One region of the Kocuria sabuli genome, then DNA from elsewhere that is predicted to be linked to it. Evidence: riboswitches for the same ligand, from Rfam matches in the RefSeq annotation. Region 1 holds a riboswitch; each other region holds the start of a gene.

Region 1 (5,821 bases):
CGTGCTCCACCGACATCAGGGCGGCCCCGCCCCACTCGCCGCCGGCGGAGAAGCCCTGCATGATGCGCAGGAGCACCAGGAAGATCGGGGCCCAGATGCCGATCGCGGCGTAGGTGGGCAGCAGCCCGATCAGCATCGTCGCCGCGCCCATGCCCACCAGGGTCAGCACCAGCACGATCTTGCGGCCGTACTTGTCGCCCAGGTGCCCGGCGACCACCGCGCCGAGCGGGCGGAACAGGAAGCTGATGCCCAGGGAGGCCCACGCGGCGACCTGGGTCAGACCGACCGGCTCGAAGAAGAGCGGCGCCAGCACGAAGGCCGCGGCCTGGGCGTAGATGAAGAAGTCGTACCACTCGATGGTCGTGCCCACGAGCGTGCCGGCCAGGACCTTGCGCTCCTCCCGGGACATCTCGTGCCGCCCGGACGGGACGGCGGTGTTGTGCGCCATGGAATCTCCAGTGTGGGTCGGGGACGGCGACGTCCTCGGCGGAACCCAACGCTCAATAACCGAACGTTCGGTAGTTGACTGGCATCCTACGGATCGAAGTGATCCCTGTCACTCCCCGGGGCAGGGTGGTCGAGGCCTGTCCCGGGATTGTGACGGAGGGCCAACCGGGCCGGCTCGGGAGGACCGCGCGCCGGTGCTGCCGACCACTGGAACGGGCCGGGCCCGGCCCCCGAGGGGACCGGGCCCGGTGGGCGCACCGTGGGGGCTCAGCCGAAGAGCCGCTCCGAGGCCAGGCGCGCGCCGGTCGTGAGGGACTCCAGCTTGGCCCAGGCGATCTGCGGGTGCAGGCGCCCGCCCAGGCCGCAGTCGGTCGAGGCGACGACGTTCTCCCGGCCGACCACGGAGGCGAACTGCTCGATCCGGTCGGCAACGAGCTCGGGGTGCTCCACGACGTTGGTCGAGTGCGAGACCACGCCGGGGATGATCACGCGGCCCTCGGGCAGCGGGTGGTCCTTCCAGACCTTCCACTCGTGGGCGTGGCGGGCGGAGGCGCCCTCGAAGGTGTAGCCGCCGGCGTTGATGGTCAGCATGAGGTCCACGATGTGCTGCAGCTCGAGGTCCGTGGTGTGCGGGCCGTGCCAGGAGCCCCAGCAGAGGTGGAAGCGCACCTGCTCCTCGGGGATCCCGCGCAGCGCGTGGTTGAGCGCCTCGACGCGCAGCCGGGTGAAGGCCAGGTAGTCCTCCACCGTGGGCTCCGGGTTGACCTGGTCCCAGGACTCCGCGATGGAGGGGTCGTCGATCTGCACGATCAGCCCGGCGTCGGTGATCGCCAGGTACTCCTCGCGCATCGCGTCGGCGCACGCGTGGAGGAGCTCCTCGTCGGTCCGGTAGTACTCGTTGGTCACGCGAGCGCAGGAGCCGGGGGACAGGGCCGCGACGAAGCCCGTCTCCGCGCCCGTGGCCGCCATGGCGGCCTTGAGGTTGCGGACGTCGGAGGCCACCGCCTCCTGGCCCGTGTAGGTCAGTGGCCCGGTGATCTTCGGCTGCGTGGTGGCGGACCGCCCGGTGAGGATGCCCGACGACGGGTCCTCGTACGCCTCCCGGAAGCGTTCGCGGTCCCGGCGGTCCGGGAAGCTCGTGAGCACGATGTTGCCGGGGGAGGACCGCTTCCTCTCCGTGGACGCCCACCGGTCCTCGTCGGAGGGGGTGAGCCCGCCGAGGCGGGAGAAGGAGTAGTTCCACCAGGCCCCGTAGTCGACGGCGCTGGACATGGTGTGCCCGTACTCGCCGTCGTTGACCACGTCCACGCCGGTCTCCCGCTGCCGCCGCACGACGTCCTCGACGCCCGTGGCGAGCTCGTCCGTGAGCTGCTCGAACGTGATCGCGCCGTCGGTGTGCTGCCGGTTGGCCTCCAGGAGGCGCGGGGTCCGGGGCAGGGACCCCACGTGGGTGGTCTGCACGCGGTCGGTGTTCTGCAGGGTCATGGAGGTGCTCCTCGGGGGGTGGGCGACGGGGGTGGGTGCGGTCGGGGCGCTCAGGCCCAGAGCCGGCGCGAGGCGATCTCGGCGCCGTGGGCGAGCGTCTCGAGCTTCGCCCACGCGATCTGGGGGTGCACGCGCCCGCCCAGGCCGCAGTCGGTCGAGGCGATGACGTTCTCGCGGCCCACGAGCTTCGCATAGCGCTCGATCCGGTCGGCGACGAGCTCGGGGTGCTCCACGACGTTGGTGGCGTGCGAGACCACGCCGGGCAGGATCAGCTTGCCCTCGGGCAGGGCGTGGTCCTCCCAGACCTTCCACTCGTGCTCGTGCCGGGCGTTGGCGCCCTCGAAGGAGTAGGCGCCCGCGTCGATCGACAGCAGCAGGTCCACCAGGTGCCTGAACTCGAGGTCCGTGGTGTGCGGGCCGTGCCAGGAGCCCCAGCACAGGTGGAAGCGGATCCGGTCCTGGGGCAGGCCGCGCAGGGCGTGGTTGAGGGCCTCCACCCGGACCTGGACGAAGCGCCGGTAGTCCTCCACGGCCGGCTCCGGGTTGATCTGGTCCCAGGACTCGGCGATGGAGGGGTCGTCGATCTGCAGCACCAGGCCGGCGTCGAGGATCGCGGTGTACTCCTCGCGCAGCACGTCCGCCCAGGCGTAGAGGAACTCCTCCTCGCTCCCGTAGTGGTGGTTGCCGATGCGGGCGGCGGAGCCGGGGGAGAGGGCGGCGACGAAGCCCTCGGCCGCACCGGTCTCCCCCAGCGCGGCGGTGAGGCCCGCGACGTCGGAGGCCACCGCGGCCTGGCCGGTGTAGGAGAGCGGGCCGGTCGCCGCCGGGAAGACGGGCGGCGGCAGGTCCGGGTCGGCCAGGTGGATGCCGGAGGAGGGGTCCGTGTACGCGTCGTGGAACGTGGCGAAGTCCCGCCGGTCCAGGAAGCTCGTGAGCACCACGTTGCCCGGGGTGGAGCGCTTGGGGACGTCGGCCTCGTTGTCGTCGACGATCGCCAGCCCGCCCGTGCGGTCGAAGGAGTACGTCCACCACGCCCCGTAGTCCACGGAGTGGGTCATGGCGTGGCCGTACTCGCCGTCGTTGACGACGTCGATGCCCGCCTCGCGCTGGCGGCGCACCACGTCGACCACGGCCTCCTGCAGCAGGGCTTCGAACTCCTGGTGACTCGCCGCGCCCGAGATGCGGGCCTCGTTGGCCGCGAGCAGCCCGGGGGTGCGGGGGAGGGACCCGGCGTGGGTCGTGAGGATGCGCTCGGCGCTGTGCAGCATGAAGTGCTGTCCTTTCCATCGGTCCTGGCGGTAGCACCGGGGGCGAGGACGGGGTCCGTCCGCCCGGGTTGCTGCGGCGTCGTCGAGCCAGATCTCTCGGCCGCTCTGGATGGTGACGACCCCATCCAACCGCACGGCCCGGATGTTGCGCCATTCGACACCCGCGTGACGGGCATGACGCCGTGTGACGCGCCGGGTGCTGCTCGCCGTCGTGCGCTGGATCACATACCGTGACGGTGACCGGTGCCCCGGACCCTGCGGGCACGGCGGACGGACGGAAGGATCTCCATGTTCCAGGACAACGGGCTCGAGGGACGCACCGCGCTGGTGACCGGGGGAGCGAGCGGCATCGGGCTGGCCGCGGCCCGCGCCCTGGCCGGCGCCGGGGCCCACGTGGTGGTGGCCGACGTCGACGAGGCCGGTGCGCAGCGGGTCGCGGACGAGCTCGGCGGGCGGGCGTGGGCCGTCGACCTGCTGGACACCGCGGCGCTGGCCGGGCTGAGCCTCGAGGTGGACGTGCTCGTCAACAACGCCGGCATCCAGAAGGTCTCCCCGATCGAGGAGTTCGACCCGGCGGACTTCCACCGGATCCTCGTGCTCATGCTCGAGAGCCCCTTCCTGCTGGTGCGCGCGGCCCTGCCGCACATGTACGGGCAGGGCTGGGGGCGGGTCGTGAACATCTCCTCCGTGCACGGGCTGCGCGCGTCCCCTTACAAGAGCGCCTACGTCGCGGCCAAGCACGGCCTCGAGGGCCTGTCCAAGACCGTGGCCCTGGAGGGCGCCGCGCACGGGGTGACCAGCAACTGCGTCAACCCCGGCTACGTGCGCACCCCGCTGGTCGAGAAGCAGGTCGCGGACCAGGCGAAGGTGCACGGGATCCCCGAGTCTGAGGTCGTGGAGCGGATCATGCTCGGCGAGACGCCGGTGAAGAAGCTCGTGGAGCCCGAGGACGTCGGCAGTCTCGTCGCGTGGCTGGCCGGTCCGCACGCCTCCATGGTCACCGGCGCGTCCTACACGATGGACGGCGGCTGGAGCGCGCGCTGAGCGCCCGCCGCTCCTGCTCAGCCGCTCCTGTTCAGCGGTGGCCCAGCTCCCGGGAGAGCCGGTGGGCCTCCGCGAGCAGGGCCCGGCCCAGGGGCTGGCGGCGCTCGCCGGCGAAGCGTGGCTCGATCCCCGTGAGGCTCAGCGCGTAGACGGGGGCGCCGGTCGCGTCGAAGACCGCCGCGGCCATCCCCCAGCTGCCCTCCACGATCAGTCCGGGATTCACGGCGAAGCCCTCCCGGCGCACGTCCGCGAGCAGTCCCCGGATCCGCTCGGCGGTGTGCAACGGACCCCACTCCGCGCGGGCACCGGCCGTGGCGGCCAGGATCCGCTCCACCTCGGCGTCCGGCAGGTGGGCCAGGACCGCCAGGCCCGCCGAGGCCACCCCGAGCGGGAGCCGCAGTCCCTCGTACAGGACGTGGGAGCGGATCGGGAACGCGCCCTCCACCCGGGCCAGGCAGACCGTCTCCGGCCCGCGGCGGGCCGAGAGGAACGCGCTCTCGCCGGTGGCCTCGGCGAGCCGGCGCAGCGACGGCCCGGCCAGCTCCCGGATCGGGTGGCGGTGGGCCGCGACCGCGCCCAGCACGTAGAGCTCCGGGCCGAGCTGCCACGCACCGCTGCCGGCGGGGCGGTCCACGAGCCCCTCGTCGGCCAGGCCCGTCAGCAGCCGGTGCACGGTGGGGCGCGTCAGACCGGTCGCCGCCGCGAGCTCCGCCACGGTGCCGCCCTGCTCCCGGCCCGCGACGGCGCGCAGGAGCTGCGCCACGCGGTGGACCACCTGGGTGCCCGCACCCGCCCCGCCCTCCTCCGTCATGGACTCCACTATATGGACATCCGGGCGCCCCGTGGCCGGATGATGAGGAGATCCCGCGGGATTCCGGCGGACCGGTTGACCGGTATGTGGGGGATTCCTAGATTGAGTCCTGGGTCACAGTTCTCCGACAGGAAGGGACGAGGGTGTCCAAGGTCATCGACAACGCCGCCGAGCTGCTGGCGCAGCACCTGCGGGACGGCATGACGCTCGCCGTGGGCGGGTTCGGGCTCAGCGGGATCCCGCGGGACCTCATCGAGGCGGTCCGCGACTCCGGGGTCACCGGCCTCACCGTGGTCTCCAACAACATGGGCGTGGACGGGAAGGGCCTCGGGGTGCTGCTCGAGAACCGCCAGGTCGCGAAGGTGCTCGCCTCCTACGTGGGCGAGAACAAGCTGTTCGCCCAGCAGTACCTGGACGGGGAGCTCGAGGTCGAGTTCAACCCGCAGGGCACCCTCGCCGAGCGGCTCCGGGCCGGCGGCGCCGGCATCCCCGCGTTCTACACGAGGACCGGGGTGGGCACCCTCGTGGCCGAGGGCAAGCCGCACGCCGAGTTCGACGGCGAGACCTACGTGCAGGAGCGCGGCATCGTCGCCGACGTCGCCCTGGTCCACGCCCACACCGGCGACACCGACGGTAACCTCGTCTACCGCTACACCGCGCGCAACTTCAACCCCATCGTCGCGACCGCCGGGAAGGTCACCGTCGCCGAGGTCGAGCACCTCGTGGAGGTCGGGGAGATCCACCCGGACCACATCGTGACCCCGGG
Region 2 (5,821 bases), on a different contig from region 1:
GTCTTCTGTTCCCAGCCCCGGACCGTCCGATAACGTGGTCTGCACCACAGGAAGCACCGCTCAACAGCAGGAGTTGTCCATCATGACGAGCCGATTCCACCGCTACGCCGAACTGTTCAAGAGCAAGGGCCCCTGGTGCACCGTGTACGCGGACATCAGCACGGGAACGGTCGACTCGCTCCACGCGATCGACGTCCTGCCGGAGAACATCTGCCGGGAACTCGAGCGGCAGGGGGCGGCCCGGGCGGACCTCGCCGCGGTGGAGGCCGCGGTGCGACCGGCGGAGGGCCTGCCGGACCCGGTGAGCCGGTTCCTCGTGGTGCGCGACGGCACCGTGGAGATCGACGAGGTGCTGCCCGGACCGCTGGCCGGGCCCGGCGTGGTCAGGGTGGACGCGGCCCCGGACCTCACCCCCCTGTTCCGCCACCGCCCCGACGACTTCCCCTACGTCGTCGCCGAGGTCAGCCGGGACGGCGGCGAGATCCGGCTGCAGCGCGCCAGCGGGCGCAGGGCCGAGGGCGAGCAGCAGATCGAGGGCGAGACCAACCACATCAACAAGTTCCCCGGCGGCGGCTGGTCCCAGGCGCGCTGGCAGCGCCACACCGAGGTCGTGTGGCGGCGCAACACGGAGCAGGTCGCCGAGCAGATCGACAAGGCCGTCGCCGAGAGCGGCGCCCAGCTCGTCGTCCTCGCCGGGGACATGAGGGCGCGGGGCCTCGTGGAGGAGCAGCTGTCCAAGGCGGTCCAGCCCCTCGTGAGCATGGTCAACGCCAACACCCGCGCCGACGGCAGCGACTCCGCCGACCTCGCGGAGCAGATCGACCGCTCCGTGGGCGAGCTGATCGCCCGCCGGCAGCAGGCGCTGCTGGAACGGCTCGCGGAGCAGGAGAACGGTCCGGACCGCACGGCCGTGCACGGGGTCGCCCCCGTCGTCGCCGCGCTGCAGCAGGCGCAGGCGGAGACCGTGCTCATCGACGAGAACGCCCTCGACGCGGAGGCGGAGCTGGTCGTGCTGGACGCCGAGCCGTGGATCGCCGTCGACGAGGCGGACGCCCTGGGCGCCACGGCGCTCGGCCGGGTCCCGGCCGCCGAGGCCCTGGTGCGGGCCGCGCTGCTGACGGACGCCCGCCCCGTGTTCCTCGCTCCCGGGGCGCTGCCCGACGGCGTCGACATCGCCGCCCTGCTGCGCTGGAGCGCCGCCCCGGCCGGCTGACCGGTCACCGACGACGACGGCTCCCCCACCGAGGTGGGGGAGCCGTCGTCATCGTGCGGCGCGGTGGGCCGGCCGGGTCAGTAGGCGGGGCCGGTGGTGTTGCGGTCGCGGGTGTCGCGGCGCAGGAAGGACAGGGCCACCATGGTCACGCCCAGGAACAGGTGCAGCCAGTTGTCGGCGCTGTTCAGGGGGACGAAGTTCGCCTGCGACTCGTGCCCCACGAGCAGGCCGTAGATCCACAGGACGAGGTAGACCAGGCCGCCCCACAGCAGGAAGTTGCGGGCGCCGGAGCCGGAGCGGGACAGGGCGATGCCGGCGACGCCGTAGAGCAGGTGGACGATGTTGTGCAGCCAGGAGACCTGGAAGATGCCCATCAGCATCGCCTCGGACTCGTGGCCGGCGACCATGAGCTGGTCGTAGTTCGTGGTGATGCCGGGGATGAACCCGGCGAGGCCCACGAGCAGGAAGACGGCCCCGTAGAGCAGGGCTGCCGTCTGGACGGGCGAGCGGTGGTTGGTGCGGCGGTCCGGCCGTGCGGCGGGAGTCGTCATGGTCGTGCCTCGCTTCCTTCGTGTCTGCGGTGACCCGGGTCGCGGATCCCGGAATGGCGGACGGTCATGGAAAGCATGCTTTGTACTATTAGCGTACTGCTCTCCCGCGCCAGGTCCAAGACCGCCGCGCGAGAAGTCTGGCGCGGACCGGGGAACGGCTCAGGACGTGGGCACGCGGGCGGGCGTGTCCGCCGCGGAGGCCCTGCCCGCGTAGGCGCCCCGGTACCTCGCGGCCGGGTGGGTGTCCAGCACCTTGGTCCGTCCGGCGCCGTAGACGTTCTCGCGCAGCGTGGTGCCCTCGTACGCGGTGCGGTAGCGGCCGCGCTTCTGCAGCTCCGGCACGACCCACTCCACGAAGTCCTCGAACGAGCCCGGGGAGACGTGGTAGGCGAGATTGATGCCGTCCAGCCCGCCGTCGTCGATCCACCGCTCGAGCTCGTCGGCCACGGTCTGCGGGGAGCCGACGATCGGCACGCCCATGCCACCCATCGAGATGTGCTTCGCGACCTCCCTGACCGTCCACTTCTTGTGGGGATCGGCCGTGGTGAAGGGGGTCAGGAAGGACTGGATCGAGTCGGTCTTGATGTACTCCAGGACGTCGTCCTCGTCGTACCGGCCCAGGTCCACGCCGGACCAGCCGCCCACGAGGCCCAGCGCGCCGTCGGCGTCCGCGTACCGCTCGTAGTCGCGGCGCTTCTGCTCGGCCTTCGCGTCCGTCTCGTCGACGATCACGTGCAGCATGGCGAAGATCTTGAGGTCGTCCCGGTCCCGGCCCTGGGCCTGCGCCTCGTCGCGCAGCTTGTCGGTCACCACGCGGGTGAGGTCCGGGCGGATGCCGCCCACGAACACCGCCTCCGCGTGGCGGCCGGCGAACGCGCGTCCGCGGGAGGAGGCTCCGGCCTGGAAGATCAGCGGGGTGCGCTGCGGGGACGGCTCGGTCAGCCCGATGCCGGGGACGTCGAAGTACTTGCCGTGGTGCTGGATGGGGTGCACGAGGGAGGGATCGGCGAAGACCCCGTTGGCCCGGTCGCGCTTGACCGCGCCGTCCTCCCAGGAGCCCTCCCACAGCTTGTAGCAGACCTCCATGAACTCCTCGGCGATCTCGTAGCGCTCGTCGTGGGAGATCTGCTCCGTCAGCCCGTGGTTCTCGGCGGCGGACTTCAGGTAGGACGTCACCACGTTGAAGCCCATCCGGCCCTTCGTCAGGTGGTCGAGGGTCGCGAACTTCCGGGCCAGCGGGTACGGCTGCTCGTAGGTGATCGCGCTGGTCACCCCGAAGCCCAGGTGCTTCGTCACGGCCGCCATCGCGGAGATCTGCATGAAGGGGTCGTTGACCGGGATCTGGGTGGCGTCCTTGATCACCGGCGCCGCGGAGTTCTGGTACACGTCGTAGTACCCGACGACGTCCGCGAGGAACATCGCGTCGAACAGGCCCCGCTCCAGGACCTGGGCGACGTCCGTCCAGTACTCGAGGGTGTTGTACTCGTCGGCCCGCGAGCGCGGGTGCTTCCACAGGCCGGGGGCCTGGTGGCCGACGCAGCTCATGTCGAAGGCGTTGAGGGCGATGCGCTTGCTCATGGGTGGTCCTCCCGGATCGCTGACGACCCGCGCCCGTGCGTCCTGGGGACCTGCTCGCGGGTCCGACGCACTGGTGGGCGCCGTACTTGCCACGAGGCGTGTGCGCCGCGGCCCGATGTTCATCTGGGGCACCCCGCTACGGGAGAGGGTTGCCGCCCGACCAGCCAGAGCTTCGCGTCGGGTCTCGTCATCGTCGTCGCGGACCAGCTTAGCGGCTCGCACCGCGGGCGGTGCAACCTGCGTCACACCGGACCGCGCCCGGAGGATCCGGCCCGGGAGGAGCCGGGAGCGGAGCGGCTCAGGCGGGCGGAGCGAGGGGCGGGGTGCGCCGCGGGTCCAGCGTCCAGCCCCGCTGCAGCCGCGCCCGGAGCTCGATCAGCGGGCAGGTGTCCATGACCACGTCGAGTCCGGCGGCGGCGGCCCGGGCCGCGGCGTCGTGGTCCACGACGCCCAGCTGCAGCCACACGGCCTTCGCGCCGGCGGCGACGGCCTGGTCCACGACCGCGCCGACCCGGCGGGAGTTGACGAAGCAGTCCACCACGTCGACGGGCTGCGGGACCTCGGCGAGGGTGCGGAACCCGGGCTCGCCGTGGACCGCCTTGCCCTTCGGGTTGACGGGGACGATCGTCATGCCGAGGTCGTCGCGGATCCGCGCCGCCACCGGGTGCGCGGTGCGGGCGGTGTTGCCGGTCAGCCCCACGACGGCCCACCGGCCGGGCTGCGTCATCAGGCGGTCGATCACGGCGGGGTCGTTGCGGCTCATGGACCCATCCTGGCACCCGAGCCGCTCCTCCGGACAGTCTCCCGCCGGCCGGGGACGCCGGCCGAGGAGCGGCAGCAGCTCCGCGCGGGCGCCCGGCGGGATTTGCCAGGCACCCCGGGGAGCACGTTCAATGGGGCCGGTAACCATCCGGAGCGGCTGAGAGACCTGGCTCGTCGACGTCGCAGCAACCGGCACGGATCCGTCCGACTCCCCGTGCGAGGTGCTAATGCCAGGACCGATGGAGTTGATCATGGGCACGTCTCTGCTGGGCTCTGCACCGTCCACCGCCACCGCACCGGTCTCCCGCAAGCGCGCCTTCTCGGTGGCCTTCGAACACGTCGGCAAGGCGTTCCCGTCGGGCGGGCAGGCCCACCACGTCCTGCACGACGTCGACGTCACGGCCCGGCCCGGCGAGGTCGTGGCGATCCTGGGGCCCTCGGGGTGCGGCAAGTCCACGCTGCTGCGGGCCGCGGCCGGCCTGGACACCGCCTCGGCGGGCCGGGTGCTCATCGACGGCACGCCCGTCTCCGGGATCGACCCGCGCTGCGCCGTCGCCTTCCAGGAGCCCCGGCTGCTGCCGTGGCGCTCCGTGCGCGAGAACGTCCGCCTGGGTCTGCCCTCCGGGCTGAGCCGGGCCGAGGGCGACGCCGTGATCGACGACCTGCTGCGCCTGGTCGGGCTGACCGCGCACGCCGGTCACCGTCCCCGGGCGATCTCGGGCGGCATGGCCCAGCGCGCGTCGCTGGCCCGGGCGCTGGCCCGCAACCCCGGGGTGCTGCTCCTCGACGAGCCGTTCGGCGCGCTCGACGCCCTGACCCGGATGCAGATGCAGGACCTCCTGCTCACCGTCCACGCGGCCCAGCCGACCACCGTCCTGCTCGTGACCCACGACGTCGACGAGGCGCTGCAGCTCGCGGACCGGGTGGTCGTCCTGGGCCGCACCGGCCCGACCGCCCCCGCCTCGATCAGCACGGTGCTCTCCGTCCCCGGCGAGCGCCCCCGCGACCGCGCCTCCGAGGTCCTCGCCGGGCTGCGGGTGCAGCTGCTCGGCCACCTGGGCGTCGACGCCCACCACCCCGCGGCCCGCTGACCCCGGCCGTCCCCGCCCGCCGGGCACGACGACGACCCCGCGCCGCACTCCGCCCCACCACGAAAGGCCCCACCATGCCGCTCTCCCCGCGCTCCGCCCGCGCGATCCCCGCCCTCACGGCCGTTCTCGCCCTGACCCTGACCGGGTGCATGGCGGGTGAGGGCTCCGGCGAGGCCGAGGCCGGCGGCGACGACACCGTCGTGGTCGACTGGGCCACCTACAACCCGCTCTCCGTCGTCATCAAGGAGAAGGGTTGGCTCGAGGCCGCCTTCGCCGAGGAGGGCACCACGGTCGAGTGGGTGCAGTCCGCGGGTTCGAACAAGGCGAACGAGGCGCTGCGCGCGGAGGCCGTCGACATCGGCTCCACCGCCGGCTCCGCCGCCCTGCTGGCCCGCAGCAACGACACCCCGATCAAGGTCGTCGACCTCTACTCGCAGCCGGAGTGGTCCGCGCTCGTGACCACCCCGGACACCGGGGTGGCGTCCGTGGCCGACCTCGAGGGCCGGACCGTGGCGGCCACCAAGGGCACCGACCCCTACTTCTTCCTGCTCCAGGCCCTCGAGCAGGGCGGCGTGGACCCGGCGGACGTCACGATCCAGAACCTCCAGCACGCCGACGGCCGCTCG
Region 3 (5,821 bases), on a different contig from region 1:
GCGAGCGCGGTGCCCCTGACCGACGCGTGCGTCATCTCGGAGGGGTAGCAGACCAGGGACTCGACCCCGCCCAGGCTCACGGACAGCGAGTACAGACGCGTGCCCTCGGCCACCGCGCGGGCCGCGGCCTCCCCGCCGGCGAGGCGGAACGAGACCATGCCGCCGAACCCTCGCATCTGCGCCGCGGCGAGCGCGTGGCCGGGGTGCCCGGGCAGCCCGGGGTAGAGCACCCCGGACACCTCCGGGCGCTCCAGCAGCCACTCGGCGATCCGCCCGGCGTTCTCCTGGTGCCGTTCCATGCGCAGGCTCAGGGTCTTGAGCCCGCGGGCGGCCAGGTAGCTGTCCTGGGGTCCGGCCACCGCCCCGGCGGCGAACTGCTGGAACCCGACCGCCTCCGCGAGCGGGGCGTCGCGCCACGCGGCCGGACCGACGACCACGGCCCCGCCGAGGACGTCGGAGTGCCCGCCGATGTACTTGGTGGTCGAGTGCACCACGGCGTGCGCGCCGAGCAGCAGCGGGTTCTGCAGGTACGGGGACGCGAAGGTGTTGTCGACGACGAGCAGGGCACCGGCGTCCCGGGCCAGCTCCGCCCAGGCCGCGACGTCGGCGATGCCGAGCAGCGGGTTGGAGGGCGTCTCCAGCCACAGGACCTTGGTGTTCCCGGGCCGCACGGCGGCGCGGACGGCGTCGAGATCGGTGATCTGCACGGGGGTGTGGCCGATCTGCCACGGGGCGAGGACCTGGGTGATCAGCCGGTTGGTGCCGCCGTAGCCGTCGGCGCCGAGCACGACGTGCTCCCCCGGGCGCAGCACGGCCCGCAGCAGCGCGTCCTCGGCGGCGATCCCGGAGGCGAAGGCGAAGGCGCGCTCGCCGTGCTCGAGGGCCGCGAGCTGCTCCTCGAAGCCGTTGCGGGTGGGGTTCGAGCCGCGGCTGTACTCGTGGCCGGCCCGCAGGACGTTGATCCCGTCCTGGGCGAAGGTGGAGGTCTGGTAGATCGGCGGGATGACGGCCCCGGTCAGGGGGTCGGGCTGCTGGCCGGCGTGGACGGCGGTGGTGGTGAACCCGCGCCGGCGGGTGCTGATGGTCTGGCTCATGGTGGGGCTCACTTCCCGAGGGTCTGAACGCGGTCGAGGGCCTGGCCGAGGTCGGCCAGGAGGTCCTGCGGGGCCTCGAGGCCGATCGAGAGCCGGATGGTGGTCTCGGCGATCCCGCCGGCCCGGCGCTGCTCGGGCGTGAGCCGGCAGTGGGTCATCGCCGCCGGGTGCGCCACGAGGCTGCGGGTGTCCCCGATGTTGGCGACCAGCTTGAACAGGCGCAGCCCGTCGATGAAGGGCCCCACGGCGTCGTCGGGGGCGGCGAGGTCGAAGGAGAACACGGAGCCGGTCCCGCGGGGGAAGTCCCGGGCCGCGATCCCGGCCCCGGGGTCCCCGGGCACCCCGGGGTGGTGGACGCGGGCGACGGCGGGGTGCCCGGCGAGGAACTCGGCCACCGTCAGCGCGGAGGCCGTGTGGCGGGCCACCCGCAGGTCGAGGGTCTCGGTGCCCTGCAGGATCTGGCTGGCGTTGAACGGGGAGAGCGTGGTGCCGAAGTCGTGCACGTACTTGGCCCGGACCAGGTGCAGGTACGGGCTGGCGCCGGCGCACTTGTCGACGAGGCTCCGCCCGCCCCAGCGGGCGCGGGCCCGGGTGAACTGCGGCCACTTCTCCGGCTGCGCGGACCAGTCGAACGTCCCGCCGTCCACGACCGCCCCGGCCAGCGCGTTGCCGTGGCCGCCGAGGAACTTGGTGGCCGAGTGCACCACGATGTCCGCGCCCTTCTCCAGCGGCCGGTACAGGACCGGGGAGGCGAGGGTGTTGTCGACGACGACGGGCACCCGGGCGGCCCGGGCGACGTCGGCGATCCCGGGCAGGTCCGGCAGCGTGGCCAGCGGGTTGCCGATGGACTCCAGCAGGAAGGCCCGGGTGTCGGGACGCACGGCCGCGGCCCACGCGCCGGGGACGGTGGGGTCCACGAAGTCGACCTCGACGCCGTGGTCGGCGAGGGAGTCGGTGAGCAGGTCCACGGTCCCGCCGTAGAGCTTCTCGGAGGCGACGAGGTGCTTGCCGTCCCCCTGGCCGAGCAGGGCGAGCAGCGCCACGGCCACGGCGGACTGGCCGGAGCCGGTGGCCACGGCGCCCGCGCCGCCCTCGAGGTCGCTGATCCGCTGCTCGAGCACGGCGACCGTGGGGTTGCCGGTGCGGGTGTAGGTGAAGCCCGCCCGGGTCTGGGCGAACATCTGCTTGGCGGCCTCGTAGTCCGGGAACTCGAAGGCGGCGCTCTGGTAGATCGGCACCGTCAGGGTGCGCTGACCCGGGTCGTGGTCGGCGCCGGCGTGGATCTGCCGGGTCGAGAGGTCGTGGTCGGTCACGGGGAGGGACATGGCACGGCTCCTGTGCGCTTGCTCTTACCCGCACCGGACGGCCCGCGGCGCCCGGTGGGCGCCCGCGGAGAATGCAGGCCGCTTCCTCATCCGAACCACCCAATGAGCATGGGGTTGGTGCGCGACCCAGTCGGAGCTTGGCGGTCACGTCTCATGAAGCTGGAACAACACTATGTGCAGAGATAGTCGGCGTCGTTCCGCGACGGAAGATGACGTCCGTGACGGATCATGACGTCCGGGTGACGCCCCGTCGCGTTCCCGGAACGCGGCGGGGGCGGGTCACGTCCTCGTGTCGATGTCCTCGAAGATCAGGAACGTCTGCGTGTCCACCACGCCGGGCAGCTGCTGGATGTGCTCGAAGATCACCTGCCGCAGGTGCACGGTGTCCACGGCCCGGACCAGCAGCATGACGTCGAAGTTCCCGCCCACCAGCGCGATGTGGTGCACCGCGGGAATGGCCTGGAGCTGCGCGCACAGCTCCCGCCAGGTGTTCTGCTGGAGCTTGAGCGTCACGTAGGCCGAGGCCTGCAGCCCGGCGCGCACCGGGTCGACCACGGTGCTGAACCGCAGGATCACCCCCTCGTCGCGCAACCGGTTGATCCGGGCGTAGGCGTGGGCGCGGGAGACGTGCACGGTCGCGGCGATCGCGGTCACCGACTGCCGGGCGTCCCGGGAGAGCTCGGCGAGGATCTTCCGGTCGGTCTCGTCCAGCGGCACGGGGGTCGAGAGCACGGCGGGCTCCTTCGGGGTCGGGCGGGAGGGGCGGGCGGGCGCACGGCGGAACCGTGCCGGACGAATCACTGTGTTCCACGCCACAGTAGAGCATTTCGTCCACGCGGACCGCAGTGTTGCCCCCGGGATTCTGCACTTTCCCGGGTTCCTGGATACGAACCCTCCACCGTTCCCATACTTGGCGGACAGGATTTCACCGACCTTCCTGCCTCCCCGCGTCTGCACCCGGCGCGGGGACCGACCGAGGGGACACCATGAGCCAGACCGTCGAGACGCCCGGGGACCCGATCCTCCGGGCCTCCCAGACCTTCGGCATCACGCCGGAGCAGTACATGCTCCCGGCCCGCGGCGAGATCCGGATGGTGGACCCCGCCGGCCGGCTGCTGCCCACCGAAGAGCAGGGCACCGAGCCCGGCCACGAGTACACGCTGCCCGCCGACGACGTCCTGCTGGCCGCCTACGAGCAGCTGGTGGTCGGCCGCCGGGTCAACGACCAGAACTCCGCGCTGGTGCGCCAGGGCAGGATGGCCGTCTACCCGTCCAGCCACGGCCAGGAGGCCTGCCAGGTGGCCGCGGCCCTGTGCCTGCGGGAGGGCGACTGGCTGTTCCCCACCTACCGGGACAGCGTGGCCGTGATGGCCAAGGGCGTGGCGCCCATGGACGTCATGGCGATCTTCCGCGGCGAGTGGCACGGCGGCTACGACCCGCACGAGCACCACGTGGGCATCCAGTCGACCCCGCTGACCACCCAGCTGCTGCACGCGGTGGGCGTGGCCCACGCCGCGAAGCTGCGCGGCGAGGACACCGTGGTCCTGGCCATGTGCGGCGACGGCGCCACGAGCGAGGGCGACTTCCACGAGGCCCTCAACTTCGCCGCCGTCTTCAAGCTGCCGGTCGTGTTCTTCGTGCAGAACAACGGCTACGCGATCTCCGTGCCCCTGTCCCAGCAGTCGGCCGCACCGAGCCTCGCCCACAAGGCGGTCGGCTACGGCATGGCCGGGGAGCGGGTGGACGGCAACGACCTCGTGGCCCTGCTCGCCACGCTGCGCCGCGCCGTGGACCTGGCGCGCTCGGAGTCCGAGCCCCTCCTCCTGGAGGCCCACACCTACCGCATGCAGGCGCACACCAACGCCGACGACGCCACCCGCTACCGCGACGACGCGGAGGTCCAGGAGTGGATCGCCAAGGACCCCGTGACCCGGATGCGCGTCTACCTCGCCGGGGAGGGCCTGCTCGACGACGCGGCCGAGCAGCGCATCGCCGCTGCCGCCGAGGACGTCGCCGCGGTCCTGCGCGACGGCATGAACGCCGACGTGGAGGTGGACCCGTTCGAGCTGTTCCGCCACGTCTACACCGAGCAGACCCCGCAGCTCGCCGAGCAGGAGCAGCTCCTCGCCGCCGAGCTCGCCCGAGAGGAGACCGCACCGTGAGCACCCTCCAGGCCCCCGCCCCGGCCGGCGGGACGCCGGCCGTCAGGCCCGCCACCTTCGCCCAGGCGCTCAACACCGCCCTGGCCGACGCGCTGGCGGCCGATCCCGCCGTCGTCGTCTTCGGCGAGGACGTCGGGACCCTCGGCGGCGTCTTCCGGATCACGGACGGGCTGACGAAGCGCTTCGGCCGCAGCCGCTGCTTCGACACCCCGCTCGCCGAGTCCGGGATCGCCGGCATGGCCGTGGGCATGGCGATGAACCGGATGCGCCCGGTGATCGAGATGCAGTTCGACGCCTTCGCCTACCCGGCCTTCGAGCAGGTCGCCTCGCACATCGCGAAGATGCACAACCGCACCCGCGGCGCCGTGCGCCTGCCGATCGTGCTCCGGATCCCGTACGCGGGCGGCATCGGCGGCGTGGAGCACCACTGCGACTCCTCCGAGGCGTACTACGCCCACACCCCGGGGCTGAAGGTCTTCACCCCGGCCACCGTCGAGGACGCCTACCTCATGCTCCGCGAGGCGATCGACTCCGACGACCCCGTGGTGTTCCTCGAGCCCAAGAAGCTCTACTGGTCGAAGGCACCCGTGGACCTCGCCGAGCTGAAGGAGCGCTACGAGCACCGCGCCCCGGAGCACCGGGAAGGCCGCGCCGTCGTCGCCCGCGCCGGGCAGGACGCCACGATCCTCACCTACGGGCCGTCCGTGCCCACCGCCCTGGCGGCCGCCGCGGCGGCCGAGGCCGAGGGCCGCTCGCTCGAGGTCGTGGACCTGCGCAGCATCGTCCCGTTCGACGACGAGACGGTCGCCGCGTCGGTGCGCAGGACCGGCCGCGTGGTCGTCGTGGCCGAGGCGCCGGGCTTCGCGTCCGTGGCGGCGGAGATCGTGGCGCGGGTGCAGGAGCGCTGCTTCCACTCGCTGGCCGCGCCCGTGCGCCGCGTGACGGGCTTCGACATCCCGTACCCCGCGCCCAAGCTCGAGGAGCACTACCTGCCGAGCGTCGACCGCATCCTCGACGCCGTGGACGACCTGCAGTGGGAGGACCGACCATGACCGTGAAGACGTTCACCCTGCCGGATCTCGGCGAGGGCCTCACCGAGGCCGAGCTCGTGGACTGGCTCGTCCAGGTCGGCGACACCGTCGCCGTGGACCAGCCCATCGCCGAGGTCGAGACCGCCAAGTCCGCCGTGGAGGTGCCCTGCCCCTTCGCCGGGACCGTGCACGAGCTGCACGGCGCCTCC
Region 4 (5,821 bases), on a different contig from region 1:
GCCGCAGTACCTCTCGGGGGCCAGGTTGAGCACCGCGCCCACGAGCAGCCCACCCGCGGAGCCGCCCATCACCACGATGCGCTCCCCGTCGACGTCCGGCCGGGCGGCGAGGTGCTCGGTCACCGCGACGTAGTCGGTGAAGGTGTTGGCCTTGTGCAGCTTCTTGCCGTGCTCGTACCAGGCCCGGCCCAGCTCGCCTCCGCCGCGGACGTGGGCGACCGCCCAGACCACCCCGCGGTCGAGCAGGGACAGCCGGGCGACCGAGAAGGACGGGTCGGTGCTGTGCTCGTAGGAGCCGTAGGCGTACTGCAGCACCGGCGCCGGGACCGCGGGGTCCAGGTCCGCCCGGCGGACCAGGGAGACGGGGATCCGGGTGCCGTCCGCGGCGCTCGCCCAGTCCCGCTCCACCGTGTAGTCGGCGGGGTCGTAGCCGCCGAGCACGGTGGCCTCGCGCCGCAGCACGGGGTCGGCGGGCAGGGCGTCGTCGTCCCCGGTGGCGCCGGCGGCGAAGAGGTCGTAGACGCGCGGGGGCGTGGTGAAGGACGTGTAGGACAGCCGGACCACCGGGGCGTCGTGCTCCGCGGCGGCCACGCCGGCGGTGTAGAGCTCCTCGGCGAACGCCGGTTCCACCGCTGCCGCCTGGGCCGGCGTGCCGAGGCCGGCCAGGGGGAGCAGGCGGACCCGCAGCGTGGTCTCCGCCCGGACGGAGACCACCAGGTGGGTGGCCGTGACGGCGCAGCCGTGGACCCGGACGGTGTCCGAGGCCGGGACGACGTCGCGCAGCGCCACCTCCGCGACCGGACGGCCGAGGTCGGCCGGGTCCATGAGGGAGATCCGGGAGTTGGGGGCCTCGTGGTCGTGGGTCAGCAGGATCTGCTCCCGCCCGTCCAGCAGGACCGGCTCGGCCTCGTAGAGCACCCGGTCGGTGCGCGGCAGCACGACCCGCAGCGGCGCCCCGGGCTCCGCCACCGGCTGGATCAGCTGCTCGGAGTACTCGGAGCACATGGCCTCCACCACGATCCAGCGCCGGTCCGCGGAGAGCCCGGCGCCCAGCCACAGTCCGGGGTCGGTCTCCTCGTGGACCACGACGTCCTCGGCCACGGGGGTGCCCAGCACGTGCCGGCGCAGCTGGTGGGGCCGCCAGGACTCGTCCACCACGGTGTAGTAGACCGCGCGGGCGTCGGGGGTGAGGAAGGACCCGTAGAAGGTGTCGGGGATCTCGTCGGCGAGCAGCGCCCCGGTGGTGAGGTCGCGCACGCGCAGCGTGAACCGCTCGTCGCCGGTGACGTCCTCGGACCAGGCCAGCAGCTCCCCGTCCTCGGAGACGTCGAAGCCCCCGAGCGAGTAGAACTCGTGCTTCGCGGACTCCGCGTTGGCGTCGAGGAGCACCTGCTCCCCGGCCATGGGGAGCCCGGGCTCGACGACGGGCGGGGTCCAGTCCGCGAGGACGTCGCCGGTGGTGGCCGCCGCGACCCGGCAGAACACCTGGTGCGCGCCACCCTCCACCGTGCGGGAGAAGTACCACCAGTCGCCGCGCCGGTTCGGCACCGACAGGTCGGTCTCCTGGGTGCGGTTCCTGATCTCCCCGAAGATCGACTCCCGCAGTCCCGCCAGGTGCGCCGTGCTGGCCTCCGCGTACTCGTTCTCCGCCGCCAGGTGGGCGAGCACCTCGGGGGACTCCTTGGCCCGCATCCACTCGTAGGGGTCGGGGAACACGTGGCCGTGGAAGGCGCGCTCCACGGGCTGGCGGCTGATCTGCGGGGGAAGGGCTGTCATGACTCCCATCCTAGGGAAGACGGGCCGGCCCCCGGCGGACGCGACGTGCCGCCCGGCGCGGAGCGCCTCGACCGGCCCGGCGACCTCGCCCCCGGGGGCGCCGCGGCCGGCGGTCGCCCCCCGGACTCGAGCAGCACCGGTGCGTGCGCTCCCGGCCCGGGGCCCGGCCCCGCCGGTGCCAGAATGTCCGCATGAGCACCCCCTCGCACCTCGCCCCGCGCCCTCCGGCCTTCGGCTCCACCCGCGCCGACCTGTGGGTGCAGGTGCTCCTGGTGCTCGGGGTCTCGCTGGGCGCCTCGGCGCTCTACGCGGTGCTCTCCCTCGCGGAGCAGCTCGCCCGCGGACCGCTCTCCGAGGCGCGGACGACCATGAACCCGCCGCTGAGCCTCCAGCCGCTGTTCGACCTGCTGCGCCAGCTCACGGGCATCGGGCTGGACCTGGTGCCGGTGCTGCTCGCGCTCTACCTGCTCGCCGGGTCCGCGGGCGCCCTGGGCATCGCGCGGCGGCGGATCGGGCTCGACGCCCGGATGCCGCTCCCGGACCTCGGGCTGGGCGCGGTGCTGTTCCTGATCATGGGTCTCGGGACGCTCGCCCTCTACACGGCCGGCCGCGCCCTGGGCCTCACCGCCGAGGTGACGACGTCGGGGCTGGCCGAGCACTGGTGGACGGTGCCGGTGCTCCTGCTCTCCGCGCTGCGCCACGCCCTCGTGGAGGAGGTGGTGGTGGTCGCGTTCCTCACCGACCGGCTCACCCGGATCGGCTGGCGCTGGCCGGTGGTGCTGGCGGTCACGGCCGTGTTCCGCGGCAGCTACCACCTCTACCAGGGGATCGGTCCCTTCCTCGGCAACGTGGTGATGGGCCTCGTGTTCGCCGAGCTCTACCGGCGCACCGGGCGGGTGATGCCCCTGGTCGTCGCGCACTTCCTGCTCGACGCCGTGGGCTTCCTGGGCACCGCCTGGCTGCTCGGCTGAGGCGCGGGCCGGGGCGCACCCGCCCCGGCCCGCGGTGCAGCCCGTGCTCCGGCTCAGATGGTGACGAGGCCGTCGGGGGTCGCGAAGGAGACGGAGAGCAGGCCGGGGGTGCCCGCGGGGTAGCGCCAGTCCACGCTCAGCTGGTCGAGCGCGGTCTCCACGGGCGCACCCAGCCACTCGGTGACCCGCTCGGGCGCACCGGCGATGCACATCCCCGCCAGACCCACGTCGGTGAGCCGCGCCTGGGAGGGGTGCATCTCCGGGCCCGAGTCGAAGTGCACCATGAACGGCAGCTGGGGGTCCGCCATCAGACCCTTGACGCCGATCTGGTGCCACTCCAGGCACCGGCCGTCCGGGAACACCCGGTGGCCGGGCACGGCCCGGCGGCCGAGACGGTCCTCGAACGGAGCGAGGTCGTCGACCTCGACGACCCAGCCCATCCAGCCGCCGCCGGCCCGGGAGCGGGCACGCACGGCCTGGCCGAACGGCGCCTTCTCCGCGGCGGGGTGCTCGAGGACCTCGACGACCTCCACGTACTGGTGGTTGGTGAGGGGCAGGATCATGTTGCGGGTACCGAAACGGGGGTGCACCCCGCCCTTGACCGGCTCGATCCCGAGCTGGTCGGCGATGCCCTCGGTGGTGGCTGCCAGGCCCTCCGGGCGGCAGGCGTAGGACACGTGGTCGACTCTCATGGGCTCATCGTGGCACCGTGTGAGTTTCGTCTCCAAATCGGTCCGCGCCGTGCCGGAGCCCGCCGCGCACAGACCGTGTCCGGGGGACTCGCCGGGCCCGGCTTGACGCCGCGTCGCCGGAATCCGGACAATGTTGCCCAGGTCATGAGCGCCAGCGTCCAAGCCCCAGCTAGCTGGCCGGCAACCCTCCACCGCGGTGGGGTGCCCTGGGTGAAGACCGGGCTCCTCGCGACCGGCGAGCGAGCAAGCGCGGGTCCTCGGTGCCCGGCCGTCGCACGGCAGCACCACCACGGTCGGACACCGGACCCCTGACACCCGCAAGGAGTCCCGGCATGTCCGAGTCCCCCGCTTCCCCCACCGACGCCCCCGCGGCCGAGCTGCCCACCCCCGAGAACCCGGGGGGCTGGTCCTTCGAGACCCAGCAGATCCACGCGGGCCAGCGCCCCGACCCGGTCACCGGCTCCCGCGCCCTGCCGATCCACCAGACCACGTCCTTCGTCTTCCCGGACGCACAGGCCGCCGCGGACCGCTTCGCGCTCGCGGAGCTCGGTCCCATCTACACCCGGATCGGCAACCCGACCACGGAGGTCGTGGAGAACCGCATCGCCGCGCTGGAGGGCGGGGTGGGCGCCCTGCTGCTCAGTGCCGGGCAGTCGGCCACGACCTTCGCGGTCCTGAACCTCGCGGGGGCGGGGGACCATGTCGTGGTCAGTCCCAGCCTGTACGGCGGGTCCTACAACCTGTTCAAGTTCACCCTCGCCAAGCTCGGCATCGAGAGCACCTTCGTGGCGGACCCGGACGACCCCGAGGCCTGGCGGCGCGCCGTGCGGCCCAACACCAAGGCCTTCTACGCCGAGACCATCCCGAACCCGCGCAACGACGTCCTCGACATCGAGACGGTCTCCGGGATCGCCCACGAGCACGAGGTGCCGCTCATCGTGGACAACACGGTGGCGACCCCGTACCTCGTCCAGCCCTTCCGGTGGGGCGCGGACATCGTGGTGCACTCGGCCACCAAGTTCCTGGGCGGGCACGGCACCGCGCTCGGCGGCGTGATCGTGGACTCCGGCGCCTTCGACTTCGGCCGGTACCCGGAGCGCTTCCCCGGCTTCAACCAGCCCGACGAGTCCTACGGCGGTCTGGTCTACGCCCAGGCGCTCGGCGCGGAGGGCGCGTTCGGGGTCAACCTGTCGTACATCCTCAAGGCCCGGGTGCAGCTGCTGCGCGATCTCGGCTCGGCGATCTCCCCCTTCAACGCGTTCCTCATCGCGCAGGGCATCGAGACGCTGTCCCTGCGCATGGAGCGCCACGTGGCCAACGCCGGGGAGGTGGCCCGCTGGCTCGAGGCCCGCGAGGACGTGCGCACGGTGAGCTGGGCGGGACTGGAGTCCTCGCCCTGGCACGACCGGGCGCGCAAGTACGCGCCCCGCGGCGCGGGCTCCGTCCTCGGGTTCGTGCTCGAGGGCGGGCGGGAGGCCGGTGCGGCCTTCGTGGACGCCCTGACGCTGCACTCGAACGTCGCGAACATCGGCGACGTCCGCTCGCTCGTGATCCACCCCGCGTCCACCACGCACAGCCAGCTCCTGCCGGAGGAGCAGCTCGCGTCGGGCGTGGAGCCCGGGTTCGTGCGCCTGTCCGTGGGCCTCGAGAACGTCAGGGACATCCTGGCGGACCTGGAGCAGGGCTTCGCCGCGGCAGCGGCCGTGCCCGGAGGGAAGGAGTGAGCGTGACGGTCGTGCGGGGCGCCGACGCCGGTCCGGGCGTGCGCGAGGACGGCGTGCCGCGGCACGCCGGGATCGGGACGCTGGAACTCGAGTCCGGCTTCCGGCTGCCGGAGGTCCGGATCGCCTACGAGACCTGGGGCGTGCTCGCCCCGGACGGCTCCAACGCGGTGCTCGTGGAGCACGCCCTCACCGGGGACACCCACGTCGCCGCCGGCCGGGCCCGCCCCGGCGCCTCCGAGGCGGAGCGGCGCGCCGCCGAGAGCGGCGGCTGGTGGGACGGCCTGGTCGGCCCCGGCGCCGCCATCGACACGGACCGGTACTTCGTGGTCTGCGCCAACATCGTGGGCGGCTGCTACGGCACCACCGGGCCGGCCACCCCCGCCCCGGCCTCGGTGGACCCCGAGCGCCGTCCCTGGGGATCCCGCTTCCCCCTGGTCACCGTGCGCGACTCCGTGCACGCCGAGGCCGCGCTGGCCGACGCCCTCGGCATCGCCTCGTGGCGCCTCGTCATCGGCGGGTCCATGGGCGGGGCGCGCGCCCTGGAGTGGGCCGTGAGCCACCCCGACCGGGTCCGGTCCTGCGCGGTGGTGGCCGCCTGCGCCCAGTCCAGCGCCGAGCAGCTGGCCTGGGGCCAGGCGCAGAACCTCGCGATCCGCCA

Evidence for each region. A riboswitch is a leader RNA that binds a small molecule or an ion and turns the genes downstream of it on or off. The one in region 1 is predicted to bind S-adenosylmethionine.
Region 2: linked by a shared signal. The riboswitch ahead of RE027_RS15555 (LLM class flavin-dependent oxidoreductase) and the one ahead of RE027_RS15735 (cobalamin-independent methionine synthase II family protein) in region 1 are both predicted to bind S-adenosylmethionine.
Region 3: linked by a shared signal. The riboswitch ahead of RE027_RS16405 (O-acetylhomoserine aminocarboxypropyltransferase/cysteine synthase family protein) and the one ahead of RE027_RS15735 (cobalamin-independent methionine synthase II family protein) in region 1 are both predicted to bind S-adenosylmethionine.
Region 4: linked by a shared signal. The riboswitch ahead of RE027_RS02825 (bifunctional o-acetylhomoserine/o-acetylserine sulfhydrylase) and the one ahead of RE027_RS15735 (cobalamin-independent methionine synthase II family protein) in region 1 are both predicted to bind S-adenosylmethionine.

Annotation. Positions count from the first base shown of each region.
Region 1 covers NZ_JAVHZE010000021.1:30,216-36,036, forward strand. Annotated here, with positions in the region: gene RE027_RS15725 (MFS transporter) at 1-448, opposite strand, end outside; gene RE027_RS15730 (cobalamin-independent methionine synthase II family protein) at 715-1,932, opposite strand; gene RE027_RS15735 (cobalamin-independent methionine synthase II family protein) at 1,983-3,200, opposite strand; SAM riboswitch class I at 3,213-3,316, opposite strand; gene RE027_RS15740 (3-hydroxybutyrate dehydrogenase) at 3,489-4,244, shown strand; gene RE027_RS15745 (IclR family transcriptional regulator) at 4,276-5,055, opposite strand; gene RE027_RS15750 (CoA transferase subunit A) at 5,199-5,821, shown strand, end outside.
Region 2 covers NZ_JAVHZE010000020.1:50,734-56,554, forward strand. Annotated here, with positions in the region: gene RE027_RS15545 (baeRF2 domain-containing protein) at 83-1,213, shown strand; gene RE027_RS15550 (DUF4383 domain-containing protein) at 1,291-1,764, opposite strand; gene RE027_RS15555 (LLM class flavin-dependent oxidoreductase) at 1,924-3,342, opposite strand; SAM riboswitch class IV at 3,420-3,534, opposite strand; gene RE027_RS15560 (CoA-binding protein) at 3,641-4,105, opposite strand; SAM riboswitch class I at 4,246-4,350, shown strand; gene RE027_RS15565 (ABC transporter ATP-binding protein) at 4,356-5,195, shown strand; gene RE027_RS15570 (aliphatic sulfonate ABC transporter substrate-binding protein) at 5,270-5,821, shown strand, end outside.
Region 3 covers NZ_JAVHZE010000024.1:19,321-25,141, reverse strand. Annotated here, with positions in the region: gene RE027_RS16410 (cystathionine gamma-synthase) at 1-1,094, opposite strand, end outside; gene RE027_RS16405 (O-acetylhomoserine aminocarboxypropyltransferase/cysteine synthase family protein) at 1,103-2,419, opposite strand; SAM riboswitch class IV at 2,469-2,578, opposite strand; gene RE027_RS16400 (Lrp/AsnC family transcriptional regulator) at 2,699-3,151, opposite strand; gene RE027_RS16395 (thiamine pyrophosphate-dependent enzyme) at 3,406-4,581, shown strand; gene RE027_RS16390 (alpha-ketoacid dehydrogenase subunit beta) at 4,578-5,633, shown strand; gene RE027_RS16385 (dihydrolipoamide acetyltransferase family protein) at 5,630-5,821, shown strand, end outside.
Region 4 covers NZ_JAVHZE010000002.1:118,703-124,523, reverse strand. Annotated here, with positions in the region: gene RE027_RS02840 (S9 family peptidase) at 1-1,776, opposite strand, end outside; gene RE027_RS02835 (CPBP family intramembrane glutamic endopeptidase) at 1,968-2,747, shown strand; gene RE027_RS02830 (VOC family protein) at 2,801-3,439, opposite strand; SAM riboswitch class IV at 3,580-3,695, shown strand; gene RE027_RS02825 (bifunctional o-acetylhomoserine/o-acetylserine sulfhydrylase) at 3,772-5,163, shown strand; gene metX (homoserine O-acetyltransferase MetX) at 5,160-5,821, shown strand, end outside.